DNA from 4 places in the Pantoea sp. S-LA4 genome. Region 2 is predicted to be linked to each of the others. Evidence: predicted binding sites of a transcription regulator. Region 2 holds the regulator's gene; each other region holds the start of a gene.
What was found. The regulator PhoB, encoded in region 2, activates phosphate uptake and scavenging genes when phosphate is short. The targets are predictions, from matches to a motif close to CTGTCATAAAACTGNCNNAT.
Positions count from the first base shown of each region.

Region 1: the regulator PhoB is predicted to act here: its motif matches at 4,593-4,612, upstream of pitA (inorganic phosphate transporter PitA).
Region 3: the regulator PhoB is predicted to act here: its motif matches at 2,261-2,280, upstream of pstS (phosphate ABC transporter substrate-binding protein PstS).
Region 4: the regulator PhoB is predicted to act here: its motif matches at 4,898-4,917, upstream of phoA (alkaline phosphatase).

Region 1 is NZ_JBTLRC010000002.1:3,553,087-3,561,200, forward strand. It holds gene ACX3P5_RS17580 (type I restriction endonuclease) at 1-985, shown strand, start outside; gene ACX3P5_RS17585 (hypothetical protein) at 1,021-1,848, opposite strand; gene ACX3P5_RS17590 (hypothetical protein) at 1,850-2,047, opposite strand; gene ACX3P5_RS17595 (aldo/keto reductase) at 2,342-3,328, shown strand; gene ACX3P5_RS17600 (BaiN/RdsA family NAD(P)/FAD-dependent oxidoreductase) at 3,336-4,520, opposite strand; gene pitA (inorganic phosphate transporter PitA) at 4,764-6,266, shown strand; gene uspB (universal stress protein UspB) at 6,311-6,646, opposite strand; gene uspA (universal stress protein UspA) at 7,064-7,501, shown strand; gene ACX3P5_RS17620 (hypothetical protein) at 7,940-8,114, shown strand, end outside.
Region 2 is NZ_JBTLRC010000002.1:671,184-679,297, reverse strand. It holds gene brnQ (branched-chain amino acid transporter carrier protein BrnQ) at 1-191, opposite strand, end outside; gene ACX3P5_RS03955 (cobalamin-independent methionine synthase II family protein) at 583-1,686, opposite strand; gene ACX3P5_RS03950 (PstS family phosphate ABC transporter substrate-binding protein) at 1,880-2,800, opposite strand; gene phoR (phosphate regulon sensor histidine kinase PhoR) at 2,820-4,133, opposite strand; gene phoB (phosphate response regulator transcription factor PhoB) at 4,148-4,837, opposite strand; gene sbcD (exonuclease subunit SbcD) at 5,033-6,232, shown strand; gene ACX3P5_RS03930 (AAA family ATPase) at 6,229-8,114, shown strand, end outside.
Region 3 is NZ_JBTLRC010000002.1:3,806,556-3,814,669, reverse strand. It holds gene pstA (phosphate ABC transporter permease PstA) at 1-65, opposite strand, end outside; gene pstC (phosphate ABC transporter permease PstC) at 62-1,024, opposite strand; gene pstS (phosphate ABC transporter substrate-binding protein PstS) at 1,112-2,155, opposite strand; gene glmS (glutamine--fructose-6-phosphate transaminase (isomerizing)) at 2,321-4,150, opposite strand; gene glmU (bifunctional UDP-N-acetylglucosamine diphosphorylase/glucosamine-1-phosphate N-acetyltransferase GlmU) at 4,297-5,667, opposite strand; gene ACX3P5_RS18780 (F0F1 ATP synthase subunit epsilon) at 5,829-6,248, opposite strand; gene atpD (F0F1 ATP synthase subunit beta) at 6,273-7,670, opposite strand; gene atpG (F0F1 ATP synthase subunit gamma) at 7,701-8,114, opposite strand, start outside.
Region 4 is NZ_JBTLRC010000002.1:2,057,360-2,065,473, forward strand. It holds gene pmrB (two-component system sensor histidine kinase PmrB) at 1-743, shown strand, start outside; gene ACX3P5_RS10510 (aldo/keto reductase) at 1,078-2,067, shown strand; gene ACX3P5_RS10515 (flavin reductase family protein) at 2,196-2,762, shown strand; gene msrA (peptide-methionine (S)-S-oxide reductase MsrA) at 2,822-3,355, shown strand; gene phoA (alkaline phosphatase) at 3,398-4,816, opposite strand; tRNA gene ACX3P5_RS10530 (tRNA-Ser) at 5,060-5,147, shown strand; gene ACX3P5_RS10535 (serine acetyltransferase) at 5,535-6,092, shown strand; gene phoH (phosphate starvation-inducible protein PhoH) at 6,452-7,240, opposite strand; gene efeB (iron uptake transporter deferrochelatase/peroxidase subunit) at 7,824-8,114, opposite strand, start outside.

The DNA of each region.
Region 1 (8,114 bases), 2.9 Mb from region 2:
CTTTATTAGTCAGATATTAGGCTACGATGTCTTTGATCCGACTGAAGTCATTCCTGAATTCATTTGTGATGTCGGAACGAAAAAGGGTGAAAAGATTGATTACGCTATATTGAAAAACGGTGAAATTCAGATTCTGATTGAATGTAAAAAGATTGGCGAATCGTTAAATATTAAACATGCCTCTCAACTTTTCCGTTACTTTCACGTTACTAACGCACGCATTTCTATCCTGACAAATGGTCAGATTTATAAATTCTTCACTGACCTTGATGCACCCAATAAAATGGATGAAAAGCCATTTTTAGAACTGGATCTGCTGGATATTGATGAGCATGTGGTTCCTGAACTGCTCAAACTCACTAAAAGCGCCTTTGATGTCGAATCGATTGTTAGCGCAGCAGGTGAACTTAAGTACATCAGTCAGTTAAAAAAGATGATTTCCCGCCAGTTCAGTGAACCCGATGAAGACTTCGTTAAGCTTTTTGCTTCACGTGTCTATGATGGAATATTGACGCAAAAGGTCAGAGAACAGTTTGCTGTATTGACTAAAAAGGCCGCTACGCAGTGGTTAAATGATCAAATTAATGAAAGGCTTAAGTCAGCAATAAGTGGGGGTGTTACAACATCCCCCGCTCAAATCAGTAGTGACGATGTAGTAAAAAATCATAGTGAGAAAAACGAAGCAGAAGAGCATTTAATCGTTACCACCGAAATGGAGATAGAAGGGTTCCACATCGTAAAATCAATAATAAGAAAGGTTATTGAACCTCAGCGAATTACCTTTAGGGATACGCAAAGCTATCTGGGCATACTGATCGATGATAACAATCGGAAACCTATTTGCCGTCTGCATTTTAACCGCAGCCAGTTGTATATTGGGATGTTTGATGGCGAGAAGAAAGAGACTCGCCATCCGATAATATCCCTCAACGATATCTATAACTTTACCGATCTGCTGAGAGAAACGGCGAAGCAATATAGCTAATCGCGACAGGCCAGGGTATTGACCTGGCCTTATTATTATTGCGGCGGCTCCCGGCTCTGATCATCCGGGCTCTGACCGTCTTCGCTGCCCTGGCTTTTCTCGACTTCCTGCGGATGGCCCATAGAGAGCGCCGTCGCGCTGGCCGGGTCGAACAGCGACAGGCTTTCAATCTGATCCACCATGATCACCTTGCGGAACGACATGGCATCTTTGGGCGTCGAGTCCAGCGTGATGTCGTGTTCGGCGTACCACTTACTATAATTATGCTCCACCGCCAGCTTCAGCGTTTTACTGTCGCGGTAGCCACTGAGCATCGGGATCAGCACGATATTTTTGGTGCTCTCATACTCAAACGTCGAGGCGTGTACCATGCCGATATAGATGCGGCGTGACTTGAGGGTAATCCACGCCAGCTCGCCCTCTTCCATGCACTGAAACAGCAGCTGCTCCACACCGTTCGAGCGCGACAGTTGCTGATAGAGATCTTTACGGCCCGAAACGTTGAGTCGTGCGCTGCCCGCCCAGTTCGAGCGATACAGACAGAGCAGAATAGCAAAGGCCAGCATGATGACAATCGGTGCCTGGATGCCAAGGAAGCTCCAGTTCATAAACTCCATCTGCCATTTGAGATGGACGCCGGGGATCATCTGTACCGCATTGGCAATAGCAGAGACGGCGAGCAGCAGTAACCAGACGATGCCGGTCGCAAACACGCCCTGCAGAACGAAAATACAGCCATAAAGCGCAACCAGAAAATAAACATCCCAGCCCGATGAACGGCGAATTTTAAAACGGCTATTTAAATCGCGGCTGGTGTACCAGTAACCACTGACCATTAACACCATGAATATTGCGGTACCCACCTCAGACTCCCTTTAACGTATTCACATGGCGGGCAAAATCTTCGTGTACTTCTTCACTGAGCGTGTTGACCGAAATATTGCCGTTCTCGTCAATAATGATGCGCTCGCCTTCGGCGATAGAGTCGTTGATATCCTGGCGGGTCATGATTTGCAGAAATTTATCGGGGCTGGCAAACAGCGATTTTACAAATTTGAACATGGCGATCCACTTATCTGGCCTAAAAGAGGAAGTATGTGACTGAAACGACACTCTCGCCTGGTTAATTTCAGGTGAAATTTCTTAAAATCAATTAATTAGCGAAGCGGCTGGCGATCATTACACGGCGTGATTGGCTGAAATAGCTAATATAACCAGTAGATTGGCAGCGACAACTCTCCCTTTCCGGCTGTACGGTCTGTGAGCGTGCTTCACCCCTTTCTCGCCGGTTAGCGCTAAGCTCACTCTTTGTCCGGTGACGGTCACCCTGTCTGCAACATATTGAGGAAGATTCAGATGAAACAACGCACGTTAGGTCGTACCGGTCAGCGCGTCTCCGAAATTGGCTTTGGCGCATGGGCGATTGGCGGGACCTGGGGAGAAGTCAGCCAGCAGGATGCCGAGGCGGCGCTGCATGCTGCTCTTGATGCCGGTATCACCTTTATTGATACCGCCGATGTCTATGGCGACGGCCGCTCTGAAAAGATTATTGCCGGAGTGCTGAATCAGCGTGGCGGTGAACGGCCGTTTGTCGCCACCAAGCTGGGCCGCCGGCTTTCGCCGCACGTTGCCGAGGGCTATAACGCCAGCAACCTCAACGCCTTTATTGACCGTTCGCGCGAGAACCTGCAAACCGACACGCTGGATTTAGTGCAGCTGCACTGCCCACCCACCGAGGTCTATTACAACCCGGAGGTGTTTGCGGTAATGGATGAGATGGTGGCTGCCGGCAAAATCCGTCACTACGGCGTGTCGGTGGAAAAGGTAGAGGAAGGATTGAAGGCGCTGGAGTTTCCGAACGTCTCATCCATTCAGCTGATTTACAACCTTTTCCGCCAGCGACCAGCGGAGCTACTGCTGCGTGAAGCGAAGCGGCGTGATGTCGGGATTATCGCCCGTGTGCCGCTGGCGTCAGGCTTGCTGACCGGCAAAATGGGGCCAGACAGCCAGTTTGCTGCCGACGACCATCGCGCCTTTAACCGCAATGGCGAAGCGTTTGATAAGGGCGAAACCTTTTCCGGCGTGCCGTATGAGGTAGCGCTGGAGGCGGTCGAGGAGATTCGCCGCTATGTCACTGGCGACACCACCATGGCGATGCTGGCGCTGCGCTGGATCCTGATGAACGAGGATGTCAGCGTAGTGATTCCTGGCGCAAAAAATCGCCAACAGGCGGAAGCCAATGCCCGCGCCAGCGACGTCGATGCGCTCTCTGCGGATACCATGACGGCGCTGAAGCAGATCTATCAGGAGAAGATCGCGCCTCACGTCCATCAGCGCTGGTAAACGCGCGTTACAACGCCTGGGCGCACGCCCAGGCGGAACTCCACGCCCACTGGAAATTATAGCCACCCAGCCAGCCGGTCACATCCGCAACCTCCCCAATAAAATAGAGCCCCGGTACGGCCCGCGCTTCCATGGTTTTCGAGGAGAGTTGGGTGGTATCGACGCCGCCCAGTGTTACCTCGGCGGTGCGATAGCCTTCGGTGCCGTTGGGCTGAATACGCCAGGCGTGCAGCGTCCCGACCAGCTCCGCCTGCTGCCGGCTGTTGAGCTGCTTCAGCGTGATATCCGGCACCACTTTCAGCGTCTGCAACACTTCCACCAGCCGCTTCGGCAGAATTTTCGCCAGGCTGTTCTTCAGGCTGAGGTTAGGATGCGCCTCACGCTGGACGGTCAGGAAGGCATCCAGCGGCGTCGCGGGTGACAGATCGATGGTGACGAACTCACCTGGCAGCCAGTAGCTGGAGATTTGCAATACCGCCGGGCCAGAGAGGCCGCGATGGGTAAACAGCATCGCCTCTTTAAAGCGGGTGCCATCCTGCGCGTCAATGGTGGTCTCCAGCGCCACGCCAGACAGGGTCTGCAGCTGTTCCAGCAGCGGTTTATGCAGGGTAAAGGGCACCAGCGCCGCGCGTGTCGGGAAGACGTTGAGGCCAAACTGTTCCGCGATTTTATAGCCGAACGGCGTTGCGCCCAGGCCGGGCATCGACAGGCCGCCGCTGGCAATCACCAGCTTTTCCGCCTGTACCGTGCTGCCGTTCAGCTGCAGGGTATAACCGCTGTCGTCACGCGCCACGTTCAGCACTTCACTGCGCAGCCGCAGCGTCACGTTGCCCTTTTCGCACTCGGCCATCAGCAGATCGACAATCTGCTGCGCGGACTCATCGCAAAACAGCTGGCCGAGGGTTTTCTCATGCCAGGCAATGCCGTGACGATTGACCAGATCGATAAAATCCCACTGGGTATAGCGCGCCAGCGCCGATTTACAGAAATGAGGATTGTGCGACAGATAGGCCGCCGGTTCAGTATAGAGATTGGTGAAGTTGCAGCGTCCTCCGCCCGACATCAGAATCTTACGTCCCGGCTTTTTGCCGTTATCCAGCAGCAAGACGCGACGCCCGCGCTGTCCGGCCTGGGCGGCACAGAACAGCCCTGCGGCACCGGCTCCAATGATGATAACGTCAAACTGTTCCACGGCGGTTCACTCACTTAATCGGAAAGGCGCAGATTGTAGTGATCTGCTCACTGAGACGCCAGCGTCAAAAATTTGCCGTAAATGTGTCATAATGTAACTAGCTAATATCTGGAGCTTTTTAACCCTTTAAGTCAGGTGCGTTACTGCTAAAGGTCAAATTAAGACTATATTTTCCTTTCCCATACAGCACGTTGTCGCGGATAATGCGCCGCGTTCATGTCCTCCAAAAATGGCGTAACGTTTATGCTACATCTGTTTGCTGGTCTCGACCTCAGTACTGGCCTGTTATTGGTTCTTGCCCTGCTGTTTGTATTGTTTTACGAAGCAATCAACGGTTTCCACGACACGGCCAACGCAGTTGCGACGGTCATCTATACGCGTGCCATGCGTGCCCAGCTTGCTGTGGTAATGGCGGGTGTATTTAACTTCTTTGGCGTGCTACTCGGTGGATTGAGTGTCGCCTATGCCATTGTTCATATGCTTCCCACCGATCTGTTGTTGAATGTTGGATCGGCTCACGGTCTCGCCATGGTGTTTTCTATGCTGCTGGCGGCGATCATCTGGAATCTCGGCACCTGGTATCTGGGTCTGCCGGCCTCCAGCTCCCATACCCTGATCGGCGCCATTATTGGTATCGGTCTGACCAACGCCCTGATGACCGGTACCTCGGTGGTTGATGCGCTCAACATCCCGAAAGTCCTGAACATCTTCCTGTCGCTGATCCTGTCGCCGATTGTCGGCCTGGTGATTGCGGGCGGCTTAATCTTTATTCTGCGTCGCTACTGGAGCAGCACCAAAAAGCGTGCCCGCATCCATATGACGCCCGCCGACCGCGAGAAGATCGACGGCAAGAAAAAGCCGCCGTTCTGGACCCGTATTGCGCTGATTGTTTCGGCGATTGGCGTCAGCTATTCGCATGGCGCGAATGACGGCCAGAAAGGCATCGGCCTGATTATGCTGGTGTTGATTGGCGTCGCGCCGGCTGGCTTCGTGGTGAACATGAATGCCTCTGGCTATGACATCACCCGGACCCGCGATGCGGTCAATCATCTGGAGCAATATTATCAGCAGCACAACGCCTCGCTGACCCATATTATCCAGATGGCTCCGCCTAAGCTGCCGACGCCGGAAGAAGTGCCGTCATCCAGCCCGAAAGAGTTCCACTGTGACAGCGCTCGCGCGTTACAGGCGGTTCAGCGCGCGCAGGGGCTGCTGAATAATCTGCAAAGCTACGATCAGCTGACGGTTGATCAACGCGGTCAGATGCGTCGTCTGCTGCTGTGTATCTCTGATACCGCCGACAAAGCGGCCAAACTGCCGGAAACCACCCCGGAGGATCAGCGCTTCCTCAATAAGCTGAAAAGCGATCTGCTGGGCACTATTGAGTATGCGCCGGTCTGGATTATCGTCGCCGTCGCGTTAGCGCTGGGCACCGGTACCATGATTGGCTGGCGTCGTGTTGCCACCACCATCGGTGAGAAGATCGGTAAGAAAGGCATGACCTATGCGCAAGGGATGTCGGCGCAGGTAACGGCAGCGCTCTCTATCGGCGTCGCCAGCTACACCGGAATGCCGGTTTCCACCACCCACATCCTCTCCTCATCGGTTGCCGGTACTATGCTGGTTGACGGTGGCGGATTGCAGAGTCGGACCATCAAGAACATCGCCATGGCGTGGATCTTCACGCTGCCGGTTTGTATTGTGCTGTCAGGCTCGCTCTACTGGATTGCGTTAAAACTGGTGTAACACCAGAAGCCAGTGATACCCGAGGGCGACGCAAGTCGCCCTTTTTAATGCCAGATGGCCATCGCCACCAGACTGATCACTACCAGTCCGCACAGCGCGCTGGTCAGCATAAACTGTCCACGCACCCGCTCGCAGCGCCGAATAAATTCGTCATCATGATGATCAAGATAGCGTTTCGCCCAGATATAGGTCACCAGCCGCACCTGTTTGCTGGGCTGACCGTGTGAGGTGAAGAATCCCGCACCGTCGACGTACTGATACAACAGCGGATCGCACCCACGTAACACCGCCAGCAGGGCGCGCAGTGACGAAAAATAGCGCGCCATATTCACAATACACACCACACAAAGAGCCCAAAAAAGCGCGATAGTGCTGATCATATTCTCCCCTCCTGGCTGGAGCCGCAGGAACAGACGCAGCGGGAAAACGCTGAGCACGCCCACAGAAATAGCCAACCACTGAATTACCGGACTGCGATAGTGTTATGAACGCCTGGGCGGAAACAAACCAGACCGCCTTTTTTCAGTGTAGGAGAAATGTTTAAATTTTTTCCAGCGATGTTTTTCGTTCGGGGCGAGTAAAATTGCCGCATCGTTGATCTTATTCACAAGCCAGGCGGCAACAGCAGCATTTGCCACCAGAGAAGGCTATACTCAGAGACATAACAACATCGTCACCTGCAGCGCAGGTACACACTTTGGTGGCGCTCATCGCCCGTTCGCGCAAAGGATTTCGCTACGCTGTGACGCGGCAGGAACACCGGATGCCATCCTTAATCTCGTGAAAGGAGTTTTATCATGGCTTATAAACATATCCTGATTGCAGTAGACCTTTCTCCCGAAAGTCAGTTACTGGTGGATAAAGCCGTTTCGCTGGCCCGCCCTTATGACGCTAAAATTTCCCTGATCCACGTTGATGTGAACTATTCCGACCTCTATACCGGCCTGATTGATGTCAACCTTGGCGATATGCAGAAGCGTATTTCCGAAGAGACCCATTCGGCGCTGAAAGGTCTGTCTGATTCCGCCGGCTACCCGATCAGTGAGACGCTGAGCGGCAGTGGCGATCTCGGCCAGGTACTGGTCGATGCGATTAAAAAGTATGACGTCGATCTGGTGGTATGTGGTCATCACCAGGACTTCTGGAGCAAGCTGATGTCCTCGGCGCGTCAGTTGATCAACACCGTGCACATCGACATGCTGATTGTGCCGCTGCGCGATGAAGACGACGAATAACCGCCGATCATAAAGCCGGCGACACTCACCGGCTTTTTCCCGTTACGTCGGGTCCGGCACGGCCCGTGAGTGAATATCGCCAGCCCGCTTCGCCTGTCGCCAGCATTGCGCTTTCCTGATGTTCCCCTGTCAGCACGATTCGCCACAATGGAAAAGGGCCTGTTCATCTGACACCGCCGTGACCGATATTACCAGACATCAGATAATTCGCACTTTCACGATAAAATTGCGCATTTAGCCTCTATAAAAATAATCTTTATATTAGCAATACATTAACAAGCAAAGGTTCCTCTCACGCTTTACGCCGCAATTTCATTTATCAATATTTTACTATAGGCAAGGTTCGCCGGGTTCATTATATTCGTTCTGCTCTCTCAGTCGCCGGGCGACTGATGAAGCACAATAATGTAATTTAACAACAAGATAAGGATATTAATTATGAGAGAAATCAACCAGACTGAAATTGCTGCCGTTAGCGGCGCGGGCCTGACTGAATTTATCGGCAACGTTAATGATGCATTAACTCAGGTTTCTGATCTGTTCGACACCACAATTAAATCTCTGAATGAAACAACCGTTATTCAGGAAGAAATTGGTCTGTCTTATAAAGCCT
Region 2 (8,114 bases):
GCCAGCGCGACCACGGTCATTACCGGCAGACCCACAGCGGTGATCAGAAAGCCAATAGCGGCGGTCCAGACGTGTTCACCAGACTGGATGCCCACCATCGGCGGGAAAATGATGTTGCCCGCGCCAACAAACAGGGCAAATGTCATGAAGCCCAGCGCGAGAATGTCTTTCGAAGTTAAACGATGTGTCATACGGCCTGTCACTGATGTTGCGGTGGAAGTTGAGTGAGTGTTGTCCCCTTGCTGCGTTAAAACCCCGACCAGCCAGCCAATGTCAGCGCATTATGCTCGTCGTGAGGTGAAGCGCAGGTGATTTAAACTGCTTTTTTTCTGTTCACGGAGGGATGGATCGACAACGGGGCTAAGTAAAACGTTTATAGCGGGGAAAGGCAATACGGGATCGGAAAACCAGAAGGATATCCCGCTATTTAGAACGGAGCCAGTGGATAGCGTTGATTTTTAGCGCAGGCACCCAAGATGATGTGCCTAAATAATAAACAGACCGCGAGAATTACCCGCATCAGGCCGCTGATAAATGCACAAAAGGCGCGTTTTAAGCGCCTGTTTGCACAGCTTTACAGCATTACCACACCTGTTTTGCGATATCGACCACCAGCCGAATCTTCTGCCACTGCTGATCTTCGCTCAGGCTGTTGCCCTCTTCGGTGGAAGCAAAGCCGCACTGCGGGCTAAGGCAGATCTGGCTGAGGCTCACATATTGTGCGGCTTCGGCCAGCCGCGCTTTCACCTGCGCCGGATCTTCCAGTTCACCCGATTTGGTGGTGATCAGACCCAGTACCACCTGCTGATGTCCCGGCTTAATGAAGCGCAGCGGCTCGAAACCGCCGGAGCGGGCATTATCATATTCCAGGAAGAAGGCGTCGACGTTGACGCTGCCAAACAGGATCTCCGCCACCGGCTCGTAGCCGCCTTCTGAGATCCAGGTTGAACGGAAATTGCCGCGACAGACATGCAGGCCCACGGTCAGGTCGGCCGGTTTATCTTCCAGCGCCTTGTTCAGCACCTGCGCATAGGTCCGCGCCAGCGCTTCCGGATCGTCGCCACGCGCCCGGATCTCACGCTTCTGATCTTCTGAGCAGAGGTAGGCCCAGACGGTGTCATCCAGCTGCAGATAACGGCAGCCCGCATCGTAAAACGCTTTGATCGCATCTTTGTAAGTCTGGGCCAGATCGTCAAAGTAATCCGCCAGATCCGGGTAAACCTGCGCGTCGATCACTTTGCGCCCGCCGCGGAAGTGCAGCACGCTGGGGCTGGGAATGGTCATTTTCGGCACGGCGTCACCGGCAACGCTTTGCAGGAAACGGAAGTGATCCAGCATCGGATGGCTGGAAAAGCCGAGCTTGCTTACCACTTTCACGCCATGGGCTTTGGTCTGCACACCGTTGAACTGAATCCCCTGCTCGGCTTCATATGCTTCTACCCCATCCAGGCCGTAGAAAAAGTCGAAGTGCCACCAGCCGCGACGAAACTCGCCATCGGTCACCACCTGCAGACCATTTTCACGCTGCTTCGCGACCACATCACGAATGGCGTCATCTTCAACCTGGCGCAGGGCGGCGGCATCAATCTCTCCGGCAGCAAACTGCTCACGCGCCTGCTTAATGGCGGCGGGACGGAGGAAACTGCCAACGGTATCGGCACGAAAGGGGGCGGTTTGTCTTTGCATGATCACTCCTGACTCGCCTGCCGATGGTTACGGCAGGAAATAATTGCATTCTGATATAAATAGCCATCTGGATGGCTAAACGTCTAAGCGGAGAGTGACATGGGTTGCGTTCCGTTGCAACAGAAGAAAATTCAACAGACGTGAAGAAAATTCATGTTGATGGCAGCAAGGCGGCAGCGCATCGCCGTTACCATCAGTGCAGCGCTGCGCGTGCCTCTGCCATCTGACGATCAGAGAGCGGCAGGTAACCCGCTTCGCTGACGCGACGCTGTCCCTGCACCGAGAGCACCTGTTGCAGAAAGGCGGCGACCAGCGGCGGTAACGGCTTACCCGGTGCCTTGTTGACGTAGAGATAGAGCGGACGCGCCCACGGATAGCGGCCGCTGCGGATCGCTTCCGCATCGGGTGGCACAGCTTCGCCCTGCGGGTTAACCACCGACAGCATCTTTACGCCGCTGAGATGGAAGCCAAAACTGGCGTAGCCAATGCTGCGGGGATTGCCGGCCACCGCCTGCACCACCGCCGCCGATCCGGGAAATTCCGCGACGTCGTTGCGAAAATCGCCCTGACAGAGCACCTGCTGCTTGAAGAAACCCCAGGTGCCCGAGGCGGAGTTGCGGCCGTAGCGCTGGATGGGTCGTCGGGCCCACCCGGCGCCCTGGGCTCCGAGATCGCCCCAGCGCTGAGGCACTGACGTTGCGCCGCACAGTCGGGTAATGGAGAAGATGGCGTCGAGCTGACGCGGCGTGATCTGCTGTAGCGGGTTGCGCTGATTCACCACCACCACCAGCGCATCCATGGCCACCGGCACCGCCAGCGGCGGATAACCATAGCGCGCTTCAAACGCCTGACGCTCATCTGCCTGCATCGGCCGGCTCATCGGGCCGAGCTGCGCGGCGCCAGCCGCCAGCGCCGTGGGTGCGGTCGAGGAGCCGGATGCCTGCACCTGCACATTGACCCCCGGTGCCTGTCGGCTGAAATCCTCACCCCACAGCGTCATCAGATAACCGAGAGTATCGGAGCCAACGCTGCTGAGGTTGCCCGACAGCGCGCCGGACTGTGCCAGCGCCATGCCCGGCAGCAGCGTAACGATCAATAAAAGAAAGAGGCGCATCAGGGAGATCCGGCAGCGATTAATGAACGGCATTCTCCTGCATCCCACCGCTGACAATCAACCTTGCTGGCAGGGTAAAGGTAAAACAGGTCTCCTGATGCGGCACGCTGGTGATATCCAGCCGCGCATTATGGTGGCTCAGGGCATGTTTCACGATCGCCAGCCCCAGCCCGCTGCCGCCGGTGGCGCGCGATCGCGCTTTATCGACCCGGTAGAAGCGCTCGGTGAGACGGGGAATATGTTCCGCGGCGATGCCCGGTCCATTGTCGCAGACCCGGAAGGTGGCGCCCTGCTTGCTGCGCAGCCAGCTGATATCGATGCGGGTACCGTCTGGCGTGTGGTTCACCGCGTTGTAGACCAGATTGGAGATAGCACTGCGCAGCTGCTCATCGTTGCCGAACACTTTCAGATGCGGGTCGGTATGGAAATGGAGGTCGTGCCGCCCGTTGCTCAGGGTCGCGGCCTCATGCTGCAGCAGCTTCAGCATCACCGGCACGTCAACCTTCTCTTTCAGGTCGATCGCCGGTGCGGCTTCAATTCGCGACAGCGTCAGCAGCTGTTTGACCAGGCTGTCCATGCGGCGCGTCTGCTCCGACATGGTGTGCAGCGCTTTGCCGCGCGAACGCTCGTTCATCACCGAGTCGTTCATCATCTCCAGATAGCCCTGCAGCACCGTCAGCGGAGTCCGCAGCTCATGGCTGACGTTGGCAAAGAAATTACGCCGCGCGCCTTCCAGCTGATGCATCTGCGTCACGTCGCGCGCCACCAGCAGCCACTGCCCTTCGCTGTAGGGCATGACGCGAAACTCCATGTGATACTGGTTATTCAGCACCAGCGTTAACGGCTTATCGAAATCACGCTGGCGGATATAGCGCGAGAACTCCGGGTAACGCAGCAGGTTAAGGATGTTCTGGCCATTATCTTCCGGCCAGCGTAGCCCGAGATGCTGTTGCGCCAGCCCGTTGCACCAGAAGATGGTGCCCTCTTCGGTGGTGAGGATCACCGCATCCGGCAGCGACTCGGCGCCGCTGCGAAAGCGTTTAATCAGGTTGCCGAGCTCACGCCGCCGCCGCCGGTTGCGTAACTGCATCTGATAAAGCCCGTAAAACAGCGGTTCCCAGCTGGCGCGTCCGGCAGGCGGCGTCATGGTACGATCGAGCCACAACCAGTGCGACAGCCGCATCAGGTTGTGAAAATGCCACAGCAGCACCGCCAGCACGCTCAGCAGCAGCCACCACGGCAGATAGCCGAACAGCAGACCGAGCAGCAACGCAGGCAAACAGGCCAGCAGCAGTTCTGACAGTAATCTCTTCCAGGAGAGGCGTTCCAGCACGGTGAAAACTCCGTTTAGTAGCGGGCAGAGAAACGATACCCTGTTCCACGGACGGTTTGTACCATGCGATCGTGGCCGGAGACTTCCAGCGCTTTACGTAAACGGCGAATGTGAACATCGACGGTACGATCTTCAACATACACATTGGTGCCCCAGACGTGGTTCAGCAACTGTTCGCGGCTGTAGACCCGCTCCGGGTGCGTCATAAAGAAGTGCAGCAGTTTGTATTCGGTCGGTCCCATTTCCAGCGGCGTGGTTTCCGACATCACCCGATGCGATGAAGGATCCAGACTCAGCCCCTGCATCTCAATCACCTCTTCCACCGCCATCGGAGAGATACGGCGCATGACCGCTTTGATGCGCGCCATCAGCTCTTTCGGCGAAAAAGGCTTGGTGATGTAATCGTCAGCACCGACTTCCAGCCCGCGCACCCGGTCTTCCTCTTCACCGCGGGCGGTCAGCATCATCACCGGGATATCACGGGTCATCGCTTCGCGTTTCAGGTGTTTGATAAACTGAATGCCGCTGCCGCCAGGTAACATCCAGTCCAGCAGGATCAGATCGGGCCAGGGTTCAATCAGCTTACCCACTGCGCTGTCATAATCTTCCGCCTCGATTGGCTGATAGTCGTTCTGCTCCAGAACAAAACACAACATTTCACGGATTGGGGCTTCATCTTCCACAACCAAAATGCGCTTAGCCATTATTACTCCTGCTGATATGACGGCTGTCACTGAGATTCGCGGCGCCATTATGCGTCAGATTTGTGACACTTTTATGAAAAACATAACCCGCCTGTAACCCCGTTGGTAATCATTTATGACAGCGCAGCGACAATTTTTTGCTTTGGCCGCAGAGCCAGTATAATCGCCGGGCGAATCACAACGGCAGGGACTCTTATGCGCATCATTCATACTGCGGACTGGCATCTGGGGCAGTTCTTTTACAACAAAAGTCGGGCGGCGGAACATCAGGCGTTTCTCGACTGGCTGTTGATCCAGATTGAACAGCATCAGGTGGATGCGTTAATCGTCGCCGGCGATCTGTTCGATACCGGCACCCCGCCCAGCTACGCGCGCGAAATGTTCAACCGCTTTGTGGTGGCGCTGCAACCCAGCGGCTGCCAGCTGATTGTGCTGGCGGGTAATCACGACTCGGTGGCGACGCTCAATGAGTCGCGCGAGCTGCTCGCCTGTCTGAATACCCGGGTGATCGCCACGCCGCAGGCGGAGAGTGACGTGATGGTGCTCACTACCCGTCAGGGCGAACCGGGCGTGCGGCTGTGCGCCATTCCTTACCTGCGACCGCGCGACATCCTGCGCAGCCGCGCCGGTCAGTCCGGACGTGACAAGCAGACGTCGCTGCTGGAGGCGATTGCTCACCACTATCAGCAGCGCGTTGCCGCCGCACGGGCGCTGGAGCCGGCACTGCCGATCGTGGCGACCGGCCATCTCACCACCGTCGGCGTCAGCCAGAGCGACTCGGTGCGTGACATCTATATCGGCACGCTGGACGCCTTTCCGGCCTCCGCCTTTCCGGACGCTGATTACATCGCGCTGGGCCACATTCATCGTGCTCAGCGGGTAGCGGGCAGTGAGCATATCCGCTACAGCGGCTCGCCGATTCCGCTCAGTTTTGATGAGCTGGGCAGTGAAAAAAGCGTCTTCCTGCTGGAATTTACCGCCAGCGGTCTGCAATCAGTGAGCCCGCTGGTGGTGCCGCAGGTGCAGCCGATGCAGGTGCTGAAAGGCTCGCTGGCGCAGATTGCGCAGCAGCTCAGCGCATTCAGCGACGTGCCGCAGGAAAAGCCGACCTGGCTGGATATCGAAGTCACGACCCAGGAGTACCTCAGCGATCTGCAGCGACAGGTGGAAACCCTCACCGCAGAACTGCCGGTGGAAGTCTTACTGTTACGCCGCAGCCGTGAGCAGCGTCAGCACAGCCTGGCGCGGCTGGATAACGAAACCCTGAGCGAGCTGAAAGTGGAAGAGGTGTTTGCCCGTCGGCTGGCGCTGGATAGCGAACTGCAGCCGCAGCAGATCGACCAGATGACCACGCTATTCCGCCAGACGCTGGCCGATATCAGGGAGCCACAATGAAGATCCTCACGCTACGCTTTAAAAACCTCAACGCACTGCGCGGCGAATGGTTTATCGATTTCCGTGCCGAACCCTTTGCCAGCAACGGCCTGTTCGCGATTACCGGCGCAACCGGCGCAGGCAAAACCACCCTGCTGGATGCTATTTGTCTGGCGCTCTATCACCAGACGCCGCGCCTCGGTGCCATTTCCCAGAGTCAGAATGCGCTGATGACCCGCGACTGCGCCGAGTGTCTGGCCGAAGTCGAATTTGAGATCAAAGGCGAAGCCTGGCGCGCCTTCTGGAGCCAGAACCGCGCCCGCGGCACCGCCGACGGCAAATTGCAGGCACCACGGGTTGAGCTGGCGCGCTGTGCCGATGACACCATCGTCGCCGACAAGGTCGGCGACAAGCTCAGGCTGATCGAGACCCTCTCCGGTCTCGACTTTGAACGCTTTACCCGCTCTATGATGCTGTCACAGGGCCAGTTCGCCGCTTTCCTCAACGCCAAAGCCAGCGAACGTGCCGAACTGCTGGAGGAGCTGACCGGCACCGAAATTTACGGCCTGATCTCCACGGCGATCTATGAACGTCATAAAGAGGCCAGGACCGCGCTGGATCTGTTGCGCAGCCGGGCGGGAGCGATGGCGCTGCTGGATGATGAAACACGCACCGCGCTGCAACAGCAGATCGCCCGGCTGAGCGAGGCGGAACAGACGCTGAGCCGCGACTATCAGCAGGCTCAGCAGCAGCAGCAGTGGCAGCAACAGGCGCTGCAATTAGAGCAGGAGATCGCCACGGCGAACACGGCTCTGCAGCAGGCTGAAGCAGCAGCACAGGCCGCCGAAGCGGATCGGCAGCGACTGGCGCGCAGCGAACCGGCTGAAAAACTGCGGCCAGCTCTGCAACAGCGCGACCAGCTGGCGCAGGAGCAGCATGAAGTGCGCGGCCGCCAGCAGCAGCTCACCGAGGCCCATCAGCGGGCGCAGACTGAACAACAGCGCCAGCAGCAGCTTACCGCCGCGGCGCAGGCCACCGCTGAACAGGCGCACCAGCAACAGCAGCAGCAGGAGAGCCTGCTCAACGAACAGGTCATCCCGCTTGATCAGTCACTGCGCGTGCTGCAACAACAGCTGACCCGGCAGCAGCAGGAAAAAGATCGCCAGCAGCAGCAGTACGATCAGACCCAAAGCGCGTTAACGGAACAGACCCGCCAGCTAACCGCGTTACAACAGGCGATCGCCGGGCAACAAACCCTGCGACAGCAGTTAGCCGATATGGCGCAATGGGGCGCTTTGCTGCCGCTGTGGCAGGAACGCTTCGCCCAGCTGGCGCAGCGTGAAGCGACGCTGGCCGGACTGGCCCAACAGCAGCAGCAACAGCAGCAGAAGATCGCGGCGCAGCAGGCCGAACGGGAGCAGCAGGCGCAGCAAGCATTACCGCGCCAGCAAGCCGAACAGGCCGCTGCGCAGGCGCTGCTGCAAGCGGAGCAAGCACTAACTTCGCTCCAGGAGCAGCACCCGCCAGCGGCGCTGCGTGAAGCGCTGAGCCAGCTGCACGCCAGCCGCGCGGCGCGCCAGCAGCTGCTGCTGCTCTCGACTCAGTGGCAACCGCTGCATCGGCAACAGAGTCAGCGCCAGCAGCAGCTGGCCGGGCTGGAAAAGGCCCACCAGCAGGCGGAGGTGGAATTACAGAGCCTGCGCGATCAGTGGAAACGCGAAAAACAGCAGCTGGACGATGTGGAGAAAATTTGCGCGCTGGAGCAGCAGATTGCCGATCTGTCGCACTATCGCGCCCAGCTGACGCCTGACCAGCCCTGCCCGCTGTGCGGCTCCTGCAGCCATCCGGCGATTGAGGCTTACAGCACGCTGGAAATCAGTGCCAGTCAGCAGCGGCGTGCGGC
Region 3 (8,114 bases), 3.1 Mb from region 2:
CAGGACTGCATCTTACGCCGGGATGCGTCCAGTTCGGCGCGCGCCTGAACTTCAATCGTGGTCATGATCGCGCTCCTTCACTTTTCGCCAGCCGCATAATCATCAGTTTTGAAATCGCCAGCACGATAAAGGTAATCACAAACAGAATCAGGCCCAGCTCCATCAGTGCCGCTACGTGCACGCCGGACTCCGCTTCAGCGAACTCATTGGCGAGGGCGGAGGTGATGCTGTTGCCCGGCATAAACAGCGACGGGCTGTCGAGCTGGTAGGTGTTGCCGATAATGAAGGTCACCGCCATGGTTTCACCCAGTGCGCGGCCCAGACCCAGCATCACGCCACCAATCACGCCATTTTTGGTGAACGGCAGGACGATGCGCCAGATCACTTCCCAGGTGGTGCAGCCGATGCCGTAGGCAGACTCTTTCATCATCACCGGCGTCTGCTCAAACACATCACGCATCACCGAAGCGATATAGGGGATGATCATGATCGCCAGAATCACGCCGGCTGCCAGAATACCGATGCCGAACGCCGGGCCGGAGAACAGCTCACCGACAATCGGAATACCTGACATCACGTCGTTGACCGGCGTCTGGAAATATTCGGCAAACAGCGGGGCAAACACGAACAGGCCCCACATGCCGTAGACGATGCTGGGGATCGCAGCCAGCAGTTCGATGGCGGTGCCCAGCGGACGTCGCAGCCAGCCTGGCGCCAGTTCGGTCAGGAACAGCGCGATACCAAAACTCACCGGCACCGCAATAATCAGCGCGATGATTGAGGTGACGAGGGTGCCGTAAATCGGTACCAGCGCACCAAACTGTTCGTTGGGTGCATCCCAGGTTTTGGTCCACAAAAAGGAGAAACCAAACTTCTGAATGCTTGGCCACGAGGAGATGATCAGGGAGACGATAATGCCGCCCATCAGTAACAGCACAATCAGCGCAGCCAGTTTAACCAGCGCACCGAATATTCTGTCACCTTGCTTGCCTGGGGCTTTGAATGCCGGCTTGGTTGCAGCCATAGAAGTCTCAGTCTTCAGGAGTTATCAGGGCGGCAGTGCGCCGCCCGTTGGGTCTGACCGAACCGCAGTCCGGTCAGGGTCGGTCAATTACTGATAAAGCGCCTTACCAGAACTGTCTTTGATATTGGCTTTCCAGGCAGCGCGAATCTGTTCGGTCACGCTCTCTGGCAGGGCGGCATAATCCAGCGCGGTGGCGGTTTTGCTGCCATTTTTGTAAGCCCAGTCAAAGAACTTCAGCACTTCGCTGCCTTTGGCCGCATTAGCCTGATCTTTGTAAACCAGGATAAAGGTGGTTGAAGAGATTGGCCAGGCATCCGCGCCTTTCTGGAAGGTCAGGTCCTGAGCAAAAGATTGGCTCCAGTCAGCCCCTTTCGCCGCGTTGCTGAAGCTGGTTTCGCTTGGTGCGACCGGCTTGCCGTCGGCATCCATCAGTTTGGTGTAGGTCAGGTTGTTCTGTTTGGCGTAAGCGTATTCCACATAGCCGATTGAACCTGGCAGACGCTGAACAAAGGCGGCCACGCCGTCATTGCCTTTACCGCCCAGACCGACCGGCCAGTTTACGGTGTTGCCTTTACCAATTTTGCTGTTCCAGTCCGGGTTCACTTTCGCCAGGTAGCTGGTGAAGACAAACGAGGTGCCGGAACCATCGGCGCGGCGTACCACGTTGATGTTGGTGTCTGGCAGTTTCACGCCCGGATTGAGCTTAGCGATCGCCGGATCGTTCCACTTTTTGATGGTGCCGAGGTAGATGTCGCCGACGGTTTTGCCATCCAGCGTCAGTTCACCCGATTTGATACCCGGCAGGTTAACCGCCAGTACCACACCGCCGATCACGGTCGGGAACTGGAACAGGCCATTTTTCTGCAGATCTTCATCTTTCATTGGCGCATCGGACGCACCGAAATCGACGGTTTTGGCGATGATTTGTTTCACGCCGCCAGATGAACCGATGCCCTGGTAGTTAATCTTGCTACCGGTGGCTTGCTGATACTCTGCTGCCCACTTGGCATAAACCGGCGCCGGGAATGTCCCGCCTGCGCCCGTCAGATCGGTGGCCGCAAAAGCAGATACCGCGCTGACTGCAAAGGTGGCGGCGAGGATTCGGGCTACGGTGCTACGCATCAGTGTCATGTTCCCTCCAGGGGAGAAAATTCAGGCTCGGGGCCGTTTTAGTAAGAGTCAGTGATTGCTGCAGGAGGGAAAATAGGACAGTTTGATGACAGTGAAATGTACGAAATATGACAGTTATATGACAGCGGGCGAAAATGAAGCGGGCCCGCGACGGGGCCCACTTTGTTATTCCACGGTAACCGATTTCGCCAGGTTACGCGGCTGATCGACGTCGGTGCCTTTGATCAGGGCGACGTGATAGGAGAGTAACTGCAACGGCACGGTGTAGAAGATTGGCGCAATCACCTCTTCAACGTGCGGGAGCGGGATAATCTTCATCCCGTCACTGTCGCTGAAGCCCGCATCCTGATCGGCAAACACATAGAGCAGACCGCCGCGCGCGCGCACCTCTTCGATATTGGATTTCAGCTTCTCCAGCAGTTCGTTGTTGGGCGCGACCACGATCACCGGCATATCGGCGTCAATCAGCGCCAGCGGGCCATGCTTCAGCTCGCCAGCCGCATAGGCTTCAGCGTGAATGTAGGAGATCTCCTTGAGCTTCAGCGCCCCTTCCATGGCGATCGGGTATTGATCGCCACGACCAAGGAACAGCGCATGATGCTTATCCGAGAAGCCTTCCGCCAGGTTTTCAATCAGCTTATCCTGCGCCAGCATCTGCTCAATCCGGCCTGGCAGCGCCTGCAGCGCATGGACAATCTCATGCTCTTTTTCCGCCGCCATGCCTTTCAGCCGACCCAGTTTCGCCACCAGCATCAGCAATACCGCCAGCTGGGTGGTAAAGGCTTTGGTTGAGGCGACCCCAATTTCGGTGCCCGCTTTGGTCATCAGCGCCAGATCGGATTCCCGCACCAGCGAAGAACCCGCCACGTTACACACTGCCAGCGAGCCGAGGTAGCCCAGCTCTTTGGAGAGGCGCAGCGCCGCCAGAGTATCGGCGGTTTCACCCGATTGCGATAAGGTGATCAGCAGGCTGTTTTTCCGCACCGCGGATTTGCGGTAGCGAAACTCAGAGGCGATCTCAACGTCGCACGGGATGTTTGCCAGCGACTCAAACCAGTAGCGTGACACCATGCCGGAGTTGTAGGAGGTGCCGCAGGCGATGATCTGGATATGCTCCACCTGGCTTAGCAGCGTTTCCGCGCCTGCGCCCAGCTCGCTGAGGTCAACTTTGCCCTGACTGAAGCGCCCGCTCAGGGTGCTTTTCAGCGCAATCGGCTGCTCGTAGATCTCTTTCTGCATGTAATGACGGTAGATACCTTTATCACCGGCATCATATTGCAGATTCGACTCGATTTCGGCGCGCGTGACCGGCTGACCGGCGCGATCCACAATCGTCACATCGCGACGGCTGATTTCCGCGATATCGCCCTCTTCCAGATAGATGAAGCGCCGCGTTACCGGCAGCAGCGCCAGCTGATCGGAAGCAATAAAGTTCTCACCCACGCCGCGGCCAATCACCAGCGGGCTGCCGGAACGAGCCGCCACCAGCAGCGACGGATCGCGGCTGTCCATGATCACCATGCCGTAGGCACCGCGCAGTCGCGGAATGACGCGCAGCACCACCTCACGCAGCGTACCGCCCTGTTTCTGCTCCCAGTGCACCAGGTGCGCCACCACTTCGGTGTCGGTTTCCGAGACAAAAACGTAGCCACGCGCGATCAGCTCAGCGCGCAGCGGCTCATGGTTTTCAATAATGCCGTTGTGCACGATAACGATGTGCTCTGAAACGTGCGGATGCGCATTGGCTTCCGACGGTTCGCCGTGCGTTGCCCAGCGCGTATGGGCGATACCGGTTCCGCCAATCAGCGGCTGCTGTTCGGCAGCCTCGGCCAGCTTCTGCACTTTCCCTAAACGTCGCAGACGCGTAACGTGCCCCTGACGATCGACCACGGCCAGACCGGCCGAATCATATCCGCGATATTCAAGACGACGCAGGCCTTCCAGCAGAATTTCTGCGATATCGCGTTGCGCTACTGCACCAACAATTCCACACATAATGATGTTTTCCTGACTACATGGCTGTTCGCCACTTTCGTTGTCATGCGACCTGATATCCGGCTTTGCCGGTTCCCCGAGCCTTGTAGAGAGTGGGGATTATAGTTTTGGCACTGCATCGGCCCGCGCGAAGCGGGCCGTTAAAATTATTTTTTCTTCTGCGGACGCTGCCACGCTGCTTTGTGGTTCTGCTCTTTTCGGTTATAGACCAGACCGGCTTCGGTGACATCTTTCATGATGGTAGTACCGGCGGCAATCGTAGCGCCGGCCGCCACGCTGACCGGGGCCACCAGCTGCGTATCGGAACCGACAAACACGTTATCGCCGATCACGGTTTTGAATTTGTTGGCGCCATCATAGTTGCAGGTGATAGTGCCGGCACCGATGTTAACGTTGGCACCGATCTCGGCGTCACCCAGATAAGAGAGGTGGCCCGCTTTCGAACCCTCGCCCAGACGGGCTTTTTTCATCTCAACGAAGTTGCCAACGTGGGCGGCGTGCGCCAGCTCGCTGCCGGGACGCAGCCGGGCGAAAGGTCCGACAGTACAGGCGGTAGCCAGATTCGCATCCTCGATCACCGAATAGGGGCTGATTTCGCAATCGTCGCCAATCACGCTGTTTTTGATGATGCAGCCGGCACCGATTTTTACCCGGTCGCCGAGCGTCACCAGGCCTTCAATGATGACGTTGGTGTCGATTTCCACATCCCGGCCGTGGGTCAGCGTGCCGCGTAAATCAAAGCGGGCCGGATCGCGCAGCATCACGCCCGCCAGCAGCAGGCGCTCAGCCTGTTCGGTCTGATAAGTGCGCTCCAGCGTGGCCAGTTGCAGACGATTATTCACGCCGTCGGTCTCACTGATGCGCGTTGGATGAACCGCCTCAATCACCCGGCCTTCCTGATGGGCCAGCGCGATGATATCGGTGATGTAATATTCACCCTGCGCGTTGTTATTGGTGAGCTGCGCCAGCCAGCGTTTCAGATCGCCGCCGTTGGCGATCAGAATGCCGGTGTTGATTTCGGTGATTTTCAGCTGCTCTGGCGTGGCATCTTTCTGCTCGACGATGCCAACAATGGTGCCGTTCTCACGCACGATGCGGCCATAACCGGTGGGATTATCCAGTACCACGGTGAGCAGGCCGATGCCGCCCTGCGGTTTGGCCTCACGCAGGCGCTGTAACGTCGCCTCCGCAATCAGCGGCACGTCACCGTAAAGCATCATAATGTCTTCGTCATCCGCGAAGCAGGGCGCCGCCTGCTGCATCGCGTGGCCGGTGCCGAGCTGCTCGGCCTGCAGCACCCAGTTGAGCGTGCTGTCAGTGAGGGTCGCCTTCAGGCGATCGCCGCCGTGACCATAAACCAGATGCACCTGCTGCGCGCCCAGCCCTTTGGCGGCATCAATCACATGCTGCACCATCGGTTTGCCTGCCAGCGTATGCAGAACTTTTGGCAGATCGGAATACATACGGGTGCCCTTGCCGGCAGCAAGGATCACCACACTCATCGCACTGTTAGACATAACTATCCTGAGTGAATTTTTACGGGTGAAAGTAAAACGGTTTGAGGATGAGATTACTACATTTTTCTCAGGCCGAAATTAGGCGGAAGGGCGCAGATGATCGGAAAGACAAAAAAAATGCCAGCCCGAAGGGCTGGCATTTCGTGACGCATAAAGCTGGATTACATCGCTTTTTTGGTCAGTTCGATCACGCGCAGTTTGGCAATGGCTTTCGCCAGCTCGGCAGAGGCCTGAGCATAGTCCACGTCGCCGTGGCTGCTGTTCATGTGCTCTTCTGCTTTGCGTTTCGCTTCCAGGGCGCGGGCTTCGTCCAGGTCGGTACCGCGGATCGCGGTATCGGCCAGAACGGTGCTGCTGCCCGGCTGCACTTCCAGCACGCCGCCAGAGAGGTAAATAAACTCCTCTTCGCCGTGCTGTTTCACGATACGGATCATTCCAGGCTTAATGGCAGTCAGCAGCGGCGCATGGCCAGGGAAAATCCCCAGTTCACCTTCGCTACCTGACACCTGAATTTTCTGTACCAGACCAGAGAACAACTGCTTCTCTGCGCTGACCACATCCAGGTGATAAGTCATAGCCATAATCTTCCTCCCGGGAAACCGTTATTACAGTTTCTTCGCTTTTTCCACGGCTTCTTCGATGGCACCAACCATGTAGAAGGCCTGCTCTGGCAGGTGGTCAAACTCACCTTCCATGATGCCTTTAAAGCCACGGATAGTGTCTTTCAGCGTAACGTACTTGCCCGGTGAACCGGTGAAGACTTCCGCAACGAAGAACGGCTGAGACAGGAAGCGCTGAATCTTACGCGCACGTGCCACCAGCAGTTTATCTTCTTCAGACAGCTCGTCCATACCGAGGATGGCGATGATGTCTTTCAGTTCCTGATAACGCTGCAGCAGTGACTGAACGCCACGCGCAACATCATAGTGTTCCTGACCGACAACCAGCGGATCCAGCTGACGGCTGGTAGAGTCCAGCGGGTCAACGGCCGGGTAGATACCCAGAGAGGCGATCTGGCGGCTCAGCGTTACCGTTGAGTCTAAGTGCGCAAAGGTGGTTGCTGGTGACGGGTCAGTCAGGTCATCCGCAGGGACGTAAACGGCCTGTACGGAAGTGATTGAACCGGTCTTGGTGGAGGTAATACGCTCCTGCAACACACCCATCTCTTCGGCCAGCGTTGGCTGGTAACCTACCGCAGATGGCATACGACCCAGCAGTGCCGACACTTCGGTACCGGCCAGGGTGTAACGGTAGATGTTATCGATGAACAGCAGAACGTCACGGCCTTCATCACGGAATTTTTCCGCCATGGTCAGACCGGTCAGTGCCACGCGCAGACGGTTACCCGGCGGCTCGTTCATCTGGCCATAGACCAGCGCAACTTTATCGATAACGTTAGAGTCGGTCATTTCGTGGTAGAAGTCGTTACCCTCACGAGTACGCTCACCCACACCGGCAAACACTGAGTAACCTGAGTGTTCAGCCGCGATGTTACGGATCAGTTCCATCATGTTGACGGTTTTACCTACACCCGCACCACCGAACAGACCCACTTTACCGCCCTTAGCGAACGGACACATCAGGTCGATAACCTTGATGCCGGTTTCCAGCAGTTCCTGCGAGTTAGACTGATCTTCATAAGAAGGGGCCGCGCGGTGAATAGAGGCGATCTCTACTGCGCTGCCATCTTCTTCTTTCAGCTCGCCTTTCATGTCGATTGGCTCGCCGAGAACGTTCATGATACGGCCCAGGGTCGCTTTACCGACCGGAACCTGAATCGGTTTCTGCAGGTCGTTGACGCTCAGACCACGCTTCAGGCCGTCAGACGTACCCATTGCAATGGTACGGACCACGCCGCCGCCCAGCTGCTGCTGAACTTCCAGCACCAGACGCGCATCACCATTCATAACCTCGAGGGCACTGTACACTTGCGGTACCGCGTCCTGAGGGAATTCGACGTCAACAACGGCGCCGATAATCTGGACAATCTTTCCAGTTGCCATCTTGAATCCTCTACCTAATTCCAAACCTGGTTAAACCGCGGAGGCTCCACCGACAATCTCGGTAAGTTCCTGGGTGATGCTGGCCTGACGAGCTTTGTTGTACACCAACTGCAGCTCTTTGATCAGATTTCCGCCGTTATCGGTTGCGGCTTTCATCGCCACCATACGTGCGGCCTGCTCACTGGCCAGATTTTCCACCACACCCTGATAAACCTGCGATTCGACATAACGACGCAGCAGGGTATCCAGCAGCGCTTTCGGATCGGGTTCATACAGGTAATCCCAGGTCTTCGCCTTCATCTCTTCTTCACCTTCCGCTGGCGGTAACGGCAGCAGTTGGGTAATGGTCGGAGTCTGAGACATGGTGTTATTGAATTTGTTATTGACGATCATCAGCTTGTCGATGCGGCCTTCATCATAAGCCTGCAACATCACTTTTACCGG
Region 4 (8,114 bases), 1.4 Mb from region 2:
GCGAAGAGAATCTGGACCCAATCGCCTGCCATAGTTCGGTGCATGAGATCGATGCCGTGACCCAGGCGATCAACCAGCTGGTGGCGCGGCTGAATAACAGCCTGGAGCGCGAGCGGCTGTTTACCGCCGATGTGGCGCACGAGCTGCGCACCCCGCTGGCGGGATTACGACTGCATCTGGAACTGATTGAACGCAACGGCGAGGCCCATGTTCAGCCGTTACTCCAGCGGCTCGATCAGATGACGCACAGCGTGTCGCAGCTGTTGCAGCTGGCGCGTGCCGGGCAGTCTTTTACCTCCGGCACCTATCAGAATGTGGCGCTGATTGAAGATGTGATATTGCCGATGGAGGCGGAGCTAAGCACCATGCTGGATGCGCACCAGCAGACGCTGACGCTCGATCTGCCAGAGGAGCTGTTTGTACGCGGGGACGCGACGTTGCTGAAAATGTTGCTGCGTAATCTGGTCGAGAATGCCCATCGTTACAGCCCCAAAGAGAGTGCGATTACTCTGCGGCTGGCGTCGGGCGCACAGCCGACCCTGACGGTGGAAGACGAAGGTCCGGGTATTGATGAAAGTAAAAGCGGTGAGCTGAGTAAAGCCTTTATCCGGATGGACAGTCGTTACGGCGGGATTGGACTGGGGTTAAGCATCGTCAGCCGCATTGTGCAGCTGCATCGCTTTCAGTTCTTTTTGGAAAACCGCCGCGACCGCAGCGGCTGTCGGGCGGTGATTAAATTCTGATGGCAGACGACTCAGGCGCTGAACCATGCCGCCAGAAACAGGATCACGGTTGCGGCGGCGATCAGCACGGCCGCATATTCACTGACAGGTCGGGCAGGTGCAGCAATTACCGCAGTAGACGCAGATTTCATGGCATTCTCCTCATGTTGTCCCTGGAGTATCCTCGCGCCAGATTAAGGAAACCTTAAGCTCGCCGGACTTAGGTTAAAAATCGCCCTTTCCCCACCACTAATGAGCACAACTCATAAACTCATCTCTGTTCAGGGATCTAATCAGCGCGCGCGATGTGCTCTATTCTCAGGCGATTCCCGCAACACTTCCGAGGAGAGCAACAATGCAAACACGCAGATTAGGTCAGTCCGGTCTGGAGGTCTCCAGCCTGGGGCTCGGCTGCATGGGGCTGAGTCACGGTTATGGTCCGGCAACTGACAAACAGCAGGCCATCTCCCTGATCCGCGCCGCCGTCGATCAGGGCGTCACTTTTTTCGATACCGCTGAAGTTTACGGCCCGTGGCTGAATGAAGAGGTGGTGGGCGAAGCGCTGGCACCGGTTCGCGATCGGGTGGTGATCGCCACTAAGTTTGGCTTCACTTTTGGCGAGGATAACAAACAGCAGATTCTTAACAGCCGGCCAGAACAGATTCGCCGGGCAATTGAAGGTTCGCTGCGTCGGCTGAGAACGGAAGTGATTGACCTCTATTATCAGCATCGGGTCGATCCTGAGGTGCCGATTGAGGATGTCGCCGGAACGATTAAAGATTTAATCGCCGAAGGTAAGGTGAAACATTTTGGCTTATCCGAAGCTGGCGTACAGACCGTGCGCCGTGCCCACGCGGTTCAGCCGGTGACGGCGTTGCAGAGTGAATATTCGATGTGGTGGCGTGAACCGGAGGCGGAGATGCTGCCGACGCTGGAGGCGCTGGGCATCGGTTTTGTGCCGTTCAGTCCACTGGGTAAAGGCTATCTGACCGGCGCCATTCAGCCGGACACGACCTTTGGCAGCGACGATTTCCGCAGCCAGGTGCCGCGCTTTTCGCCTGAAGCGCTGGCCGCTAATCAGGCGCTGATCGATCTGCTCGGCACTCTCGCACAGGATAACGCTGCCACACCGGCACAGATTGCCCTCGCCTGGCTGCTGGCACAAAGACCGTGGATTGTCCCGATCCCTGGCACCACGAAACTGCACCGTCTGAGCGAAAACCTGCAGGCGGCAGCGTTGCAGCTCACGGCAGAAGAGTTACAGCGCATCAATCAGGCACTGGACGCGGTCCAGATACAAGGTGACCGCTACCCTGCCGCCTTGCAGGCGCGGGTTGGCCGTTAAGCCCGAACGCTGACGCGCGCTGAACCGCGCCGCGGCAGCGCTTTTTTCCATTCTGCGGGTTGGCTCCACCGCTGCGTCGGCGTGGTGCTCTACACTTAGTGGCACCATTCCGTTCAGGGAGTTCCGCCATGAGTCAACGCATGCACAAATATGCTTTTCCGGTCAGCAAAGCGCGTAAATATCTTGAGCCGGGTCCGGTCCTGCTGCTCAGCTCGCAGTTTGAGGATCGGCACGACATCATGACCCTCGGCTGGCACACCGTGCTTGAATTTTCCCCGTCACTGGTCGGCTGCATGATTGCCGGCATGAACTACAGTCATGAACTGATCCGTAACAGCGGTCAGTGCGTGCTCAACGTGCCTTCGGCCTCGCTGATTGATCAGGTGGTGGCGATCGGTAACAGCCACGGTGACCAGCTGGATAAGTTCGACGCCTTTGGCCTGACGGCTGAGCCCGCGCAGGTAGTTCGCGCGCCGATGATTGCCGAATGCTTTGCCAGCTTCGAATGCCAGCTGTATGACGATTCGATGGTCGATAACTACAACCTGTTTATTTTTGAGATTGTTAAAGCGCACGTTGCCGAACATCCCGACTATCCCACCACCCTGCACTACACCGGTGAAGGCCGCTTCAGCGTGATGAGCGATAAGCTGCTGGATAAGAGCAAAGATTTTAAACCGGAAATGCTGCTTTAGTTGAAAGCGGGCGCTCTCGTCCCCATTCTCCTCTTTCGACCTGACAGGAGTAATTCATTATGGCAATCGAATATGCAGTGATCGCGGGTGGCTGTTTCTGGTGCACCGAAGCGGTATTTAAGGATGTGATCGGCGTGGAGTCGGTAGAGAGCGGTTACACCGGCGGTGCCCGGCCAAATCCGACCTATGAGCAGGTCTGCAGCGGTGCCACCGGTCACGCTGAAGCGATCCGCATCGGCTTTGATCCGGAAAAAGTCAGCTACGGTGATTTACTGGATATCAGCTTTGTGACCCACGATCCGACCCAGCTTAATCGTCAGGGCAATGATATCGGTACCCAGTATCGCTCAGCGATTTTCCCGGCCAATGCAGAGCAGGAAGCGGAAGCCCGTGCCGCGATTGAACGCGCGCAGGCCGATCACGATGTGCCGGTGGTAACCACCATCGAGCCGCTGAAAGAGTGGTATCCGGCTGAAGCCTATCACCAGGATTACTGGGACGGTGCTGGTCAGCGTAACGGTTACTGCCTGGCGGTGATCCCACCGAAATTGCAGAAACTGCGTAAGAGCTTTGCCAATAAGGTGAAGAGCTAGTTTTTTCAGCTGCGGGGTGGTTTCCACCACCCCGACCCGGTTTTACTGACCGGGCAGCTTCAGCCCCATCGCATTCCCCAGGGTAAAGAACAGATCGGTTTGATCGGTCAGTCCCACCACGTTACCGGCATGTGGCCCATACGCCGCAATACGCAATTGTGAACCGGTATGTTCCTGCGAATCCTCTTCTGAATTGCCATAGCTGATGGTCATCACCGCGCCGTCTTTGGTGTTCAGCGCCTGCGTCAGGCCCGGCGCTTTGGTGCCGTTCTCGACGATCTGACTGCTGTGAGCATGATCGGCCGTCACCACCACCAGGGTATTCCCCTCTTCACGCGCAAATGCCAGCGCCTGCTGGACCGCTTCATCCAGATCCACCGTCTCGCCAATTTGTCCGCACGGATTGGCGGCGTGATCCTGCTTATCTATTGAGGCGCCTTCCACCTGCAGGAAGAAACCATCGGGATTGTGACGCAGCAGGTCGATCGCTTTGGCGGTCATCTGTGCCAGCGTAGGCGTCGACAGCGGGCGATCTTTATTCACTTCACAGGTTACCACCGGCTTATCGATATTGCCGTGATAGCTGGCTTTGGGTCCCTGCCAGCGCACCGGCATGTTGCCAGGCGAGAACAGGCCCAGCAGCGGTTTCTTCTGGTCGGCCTGGGTTACGGCATTGAGTCCCTGCCAGTCACTGACCAGCTGATAGCCCAGCGCCTGCGCCTGCTCGTTCAGGGTTTTACCCTGATACTCGCCCGCTTTCGCCACCTCAGCAAAGGACTTCGCGCCACCGCCCAGGGTCACGTCCGGGCGGGTTTTCAGTAATTGCTCGCTGATCGACCCTTTACCACCCTGCTCTAAAGCGTTGGTTGGACAGAGTTCGCTGGTCTTTTCTGGTCCGTAGCATTTACGTGAGGTGACGTGTGAGAACAGCACGGCGGGCGTCGCATCCTGTAATTCAGCTGTCGAAACGTCACCGGTGGCTTTGCCCGCCGCTTTCGCCAGTTCCAGCAACGTCATTTGATCCTGACCATTTACGTCAACGCTGATCGCACCGTTATAGCTTTTGGTGCCGGTCGCCCAGGCGGTGGCTGACGCGGCAGAGTCAGTGACGTAATTGGGCTTATGGGTTTTCTTGTCTAACGAATAGTGGGTGTACTGGCCGGTCAGCGGCAGCGCATCGATGCCTTTAAAGAAGCCGCCCGCCCCTTCTGCCAGGTTACGCGCCGCAGTAATTTCAGAGTCGCCCATCCCGTCGCCAATCAGCAGGATGACGTTTTTTGCGGTGCTATTGCGTAACGAGGCTTTTAACGCCTCAGTCTGATCACCGGTCAACCGACGCGCCCCGCCGTGCTGGCTGATATCTCCCTGCGCCGCGCGGGAAGCAAGGTCGGTATCTGCCAGGGTCGGCGTGGCGATCACGGAGGCGAGCAGAGAAAGGGTAAACAGAGGAAGCTTTTTCATTAATCGATCCTTGTAAGCAAAAAATACCAATGATTTCAGTCGGTAATTTTGCGACGATCGGGTGATCTTTTTGTGTCATCCGGGTTTCAGTTTGATGACAAAACCGGCGTAGCGAACAAGGCTAAATCGATTCGTTCAGAGGTTAAGCGAATAGAACAAAAGAGAAAAATAGTACTTGACCCTTTTCAGCCGACTCCCTATAGTAGCGCCCCGTTGACCCGGCGCGGTCAATGGAAAAAATGTGGTGAGGTGTCCGAGTGGCTGAAGGAGCACGCCTGGAAAGTGTGTATACGGCAACGTATCGGGGGTTCGAATCCCCCTCTCACCGCCACATTCAAAGAAGAGCCTGAACGAAAGTTCAGGCTTTTTTTTATGCGCCATTCACTGAACGGGTGAGAAGCCCCGCCGGGGTTCGACAACGGGCGCAGCCCGTTGAACAGCGGAGCCTGCGACGCTGCCCGCAGGGCGAGCGCTACAAGGTGCGAAGCTATCCTGCCCTGGCGATCCGTTATCAGCACTCTCCAGTTCCGCAGCCCCCTTATATAAGCCAATCCTTTGTTCATTATTGTTATTTGAGACTGTTAATTAAACTTCCATTATCGTTAATTCGAATGACTTTTATTTAACTCTGTTTTAAGGTAAATGACCTGGCGCAAAAAGTGTTTACTGAAGCCTGCTAATATACGCGGCTAATTATTTAAAAGTCCCAGATAAAAACATGAAAAAAGATGAATTAAAAAAACACCTGCATGAATGCTTACGCCGCGAAGTTATGATAAGTGATAAACCCTTTAGCTGGGTACGTACGTTCCACAAGGCGTTTAAGTGTCCGGACAGGCGGTTTAACTTCTGGTGGCGAATTGTTTCCTTTTTATACAATTCCGACAGCAGGTTATTAAAAAAGATGGCGCATAGAATTAATAGAAAATTAATTCAGAAATACAACACTGAGATTCAGCCAGGTACCCAAATAGGACCAGGTTTAAAAGTCAGTCACTTTTTATCGGTAGTGATCAATGGATGCACCGTTATCGGCTGCAATTTTAAGATCCGCCAAAACTCAACCATCGGCATCTCCGGTCGCTCAGATAACAGCATGGCAGTCCGCATTATCATTGGCGACAACGTTGAAGTCGGGGCCGGAAGTTGCATCATCGGCGACTCACTGATCATAGGAAACAACGTGACTATCGGAGCCATGTCATTTATCAATCAGAACATCCCCGACAATAGTGTTGTTTACACAGAAAAAATGCAGGTTATCAGGCCTGAATGATTTTCTGACGCTTCTTTAACCTTGCCGAAATGTCTGTTGAGTTTAATGATTACAGGTAAACCGCCCTAATCGTTATCCTGCAAAGAGTGACGGCAGCGACTAAAGCTGAATAGATCAGCGTTGCCAGAGCAAGCCTGTAAGTCGCTGCCGTAAAGTGGTTAGCTGCTCTTAATCCATATTACCTGTTTAAATTAATGTTCAGGCTGTGCCGTATTTAACAAGGTAACGTCATATGACCTGACCGGTAATATTACGTCGACACCTGATGCTCACTGCGGCGCGTTATCATTACCAATAAAGACAAAAAGAAAACCCGGCCGAAGCCGGGTTTGGGCGCTACACTTCTACTCAATCAAACGCTAGCAATACGCGTGCAGGGTGCGCTGACACAGCGCAGAACGCACACAATCCTCTTTGCCAAAACGTACGATGCCAACCATCTCGTCCTCTTCGAAACGCGCCAGCGCGTCTGCGAGACCAGAAGGCACCCCAGCGGGCAAGTCGCACTGGGTAATATCACCATTGACAATGACCGTGACGTTTTCGCCCAGTCGGGTCAGGAACATTTTCATCTGGGCGGCGGTGACGTTCTGCGCCTCATCCAGGATAACAACCGCATTTTCAAAGGTCCGGCCGCGCATATAGGCGAACGGAGCGATCTCGACCTTGGCAATTTCCGGGCGCAGACAATATTGCATAAAGGATGCGCCGAGCCGTTTAACCAGAATGTCGTACACCGGTCGGAAATAGGGCGCGAATTTCTCAGAGATATCGCCGGGAAGGAATCCCAGATCCTCATCGGCCTGTAATACCGGGCGCGTAACGATAATCCTGTCAATATCCTTATGAATCAGGGCCTCTGCCGCTTTCGCAGCGCTGATCCAGGTTTTGCCGCAACCGGCTTCACCGGTGGCAAAGATCAGCTGTTTCGTTTCTATGGCGTTGAGATAGTGCGCCTGAGCTTCATTACGGGCTTCAATCGGTCCCCGGTCACGCACATCGCGCGCCATACCAATCGAGTCCAGCCCACCCATTTGCACCAGCGAAGTGACCGATTCTTCTTCACGCTGACGATGACTCCGGGAGTCATTGCGAAGCACTCGTCTTGCTTCCCGACGCGCTTTGATCACTGCTTTCTGTCTTCCCATAGTGGCACCTTACAGTTGGTTTCATTTCCCGCGTCAGGCGAATTGCCCGTTGCGATTACGTGAACGCTTTAGAGGTTTCAGTTGGCTTCCTTTAGAGCCGTGACAGGCCATGAAATCAGGCATGCAGCAGCACCACAGCGTTGCTGTACACCGGTAAAAAAAGGATGCGAAATGACAAGAGAGAACGTTGAAGAGAGGAGGATATGACGAGGCAGAATAGCCCTCGCGGTTAAGCGTAATCTATTTACTGATACAGACTTTCCATAAAAGAATCGACCCATGCGCGAACTCCAGTGTGATACATCAACACGTCTGATTACGCTTACTGATTAAAGTGCACCATTTTATTGGCGCTTTGCAACAGTAATTTTACTTCATGGCAAAGTAATTGCGAATTGCGCAGGATAACTTTAGCCTCAACAAATAAAAATATCCATAAAAATCAGATAGTTGCTTTATTCTGTCACACTAAAGCTCGCGTTAAAATTTCAGTAAAAGCTGAGCCAGGAACCGCCCCGGCTCGCTGTTACGCCAAAAAAAAGCGCTGTCCGGGGCCAGACAGCGCGATGTGGATGAAATTTAATCAGGCTTCCAGCAGCGGCTGGGCTAAATAATGATTCACATCGGTAACGCCGGGCAGAACAAAAAAATAGCCGCCGCCAAACGGCCGGATATATTCTTCCAGCGCTTCGCCATTCAGACGCTTCTGGACCGTAATAAAACCCTTTTCCAGATCGTGCTGATAACAGACGAACAACAGCCCCATCTCCAGCTGACCGGAAGCGGAGATGCCGGCAGAATAGCTGTAGCCGCGACGCAGCATCAGGCTGCTGGCGGTTTCCGGCGTACGCGGATTTGCCAGCCGGATGTGCGC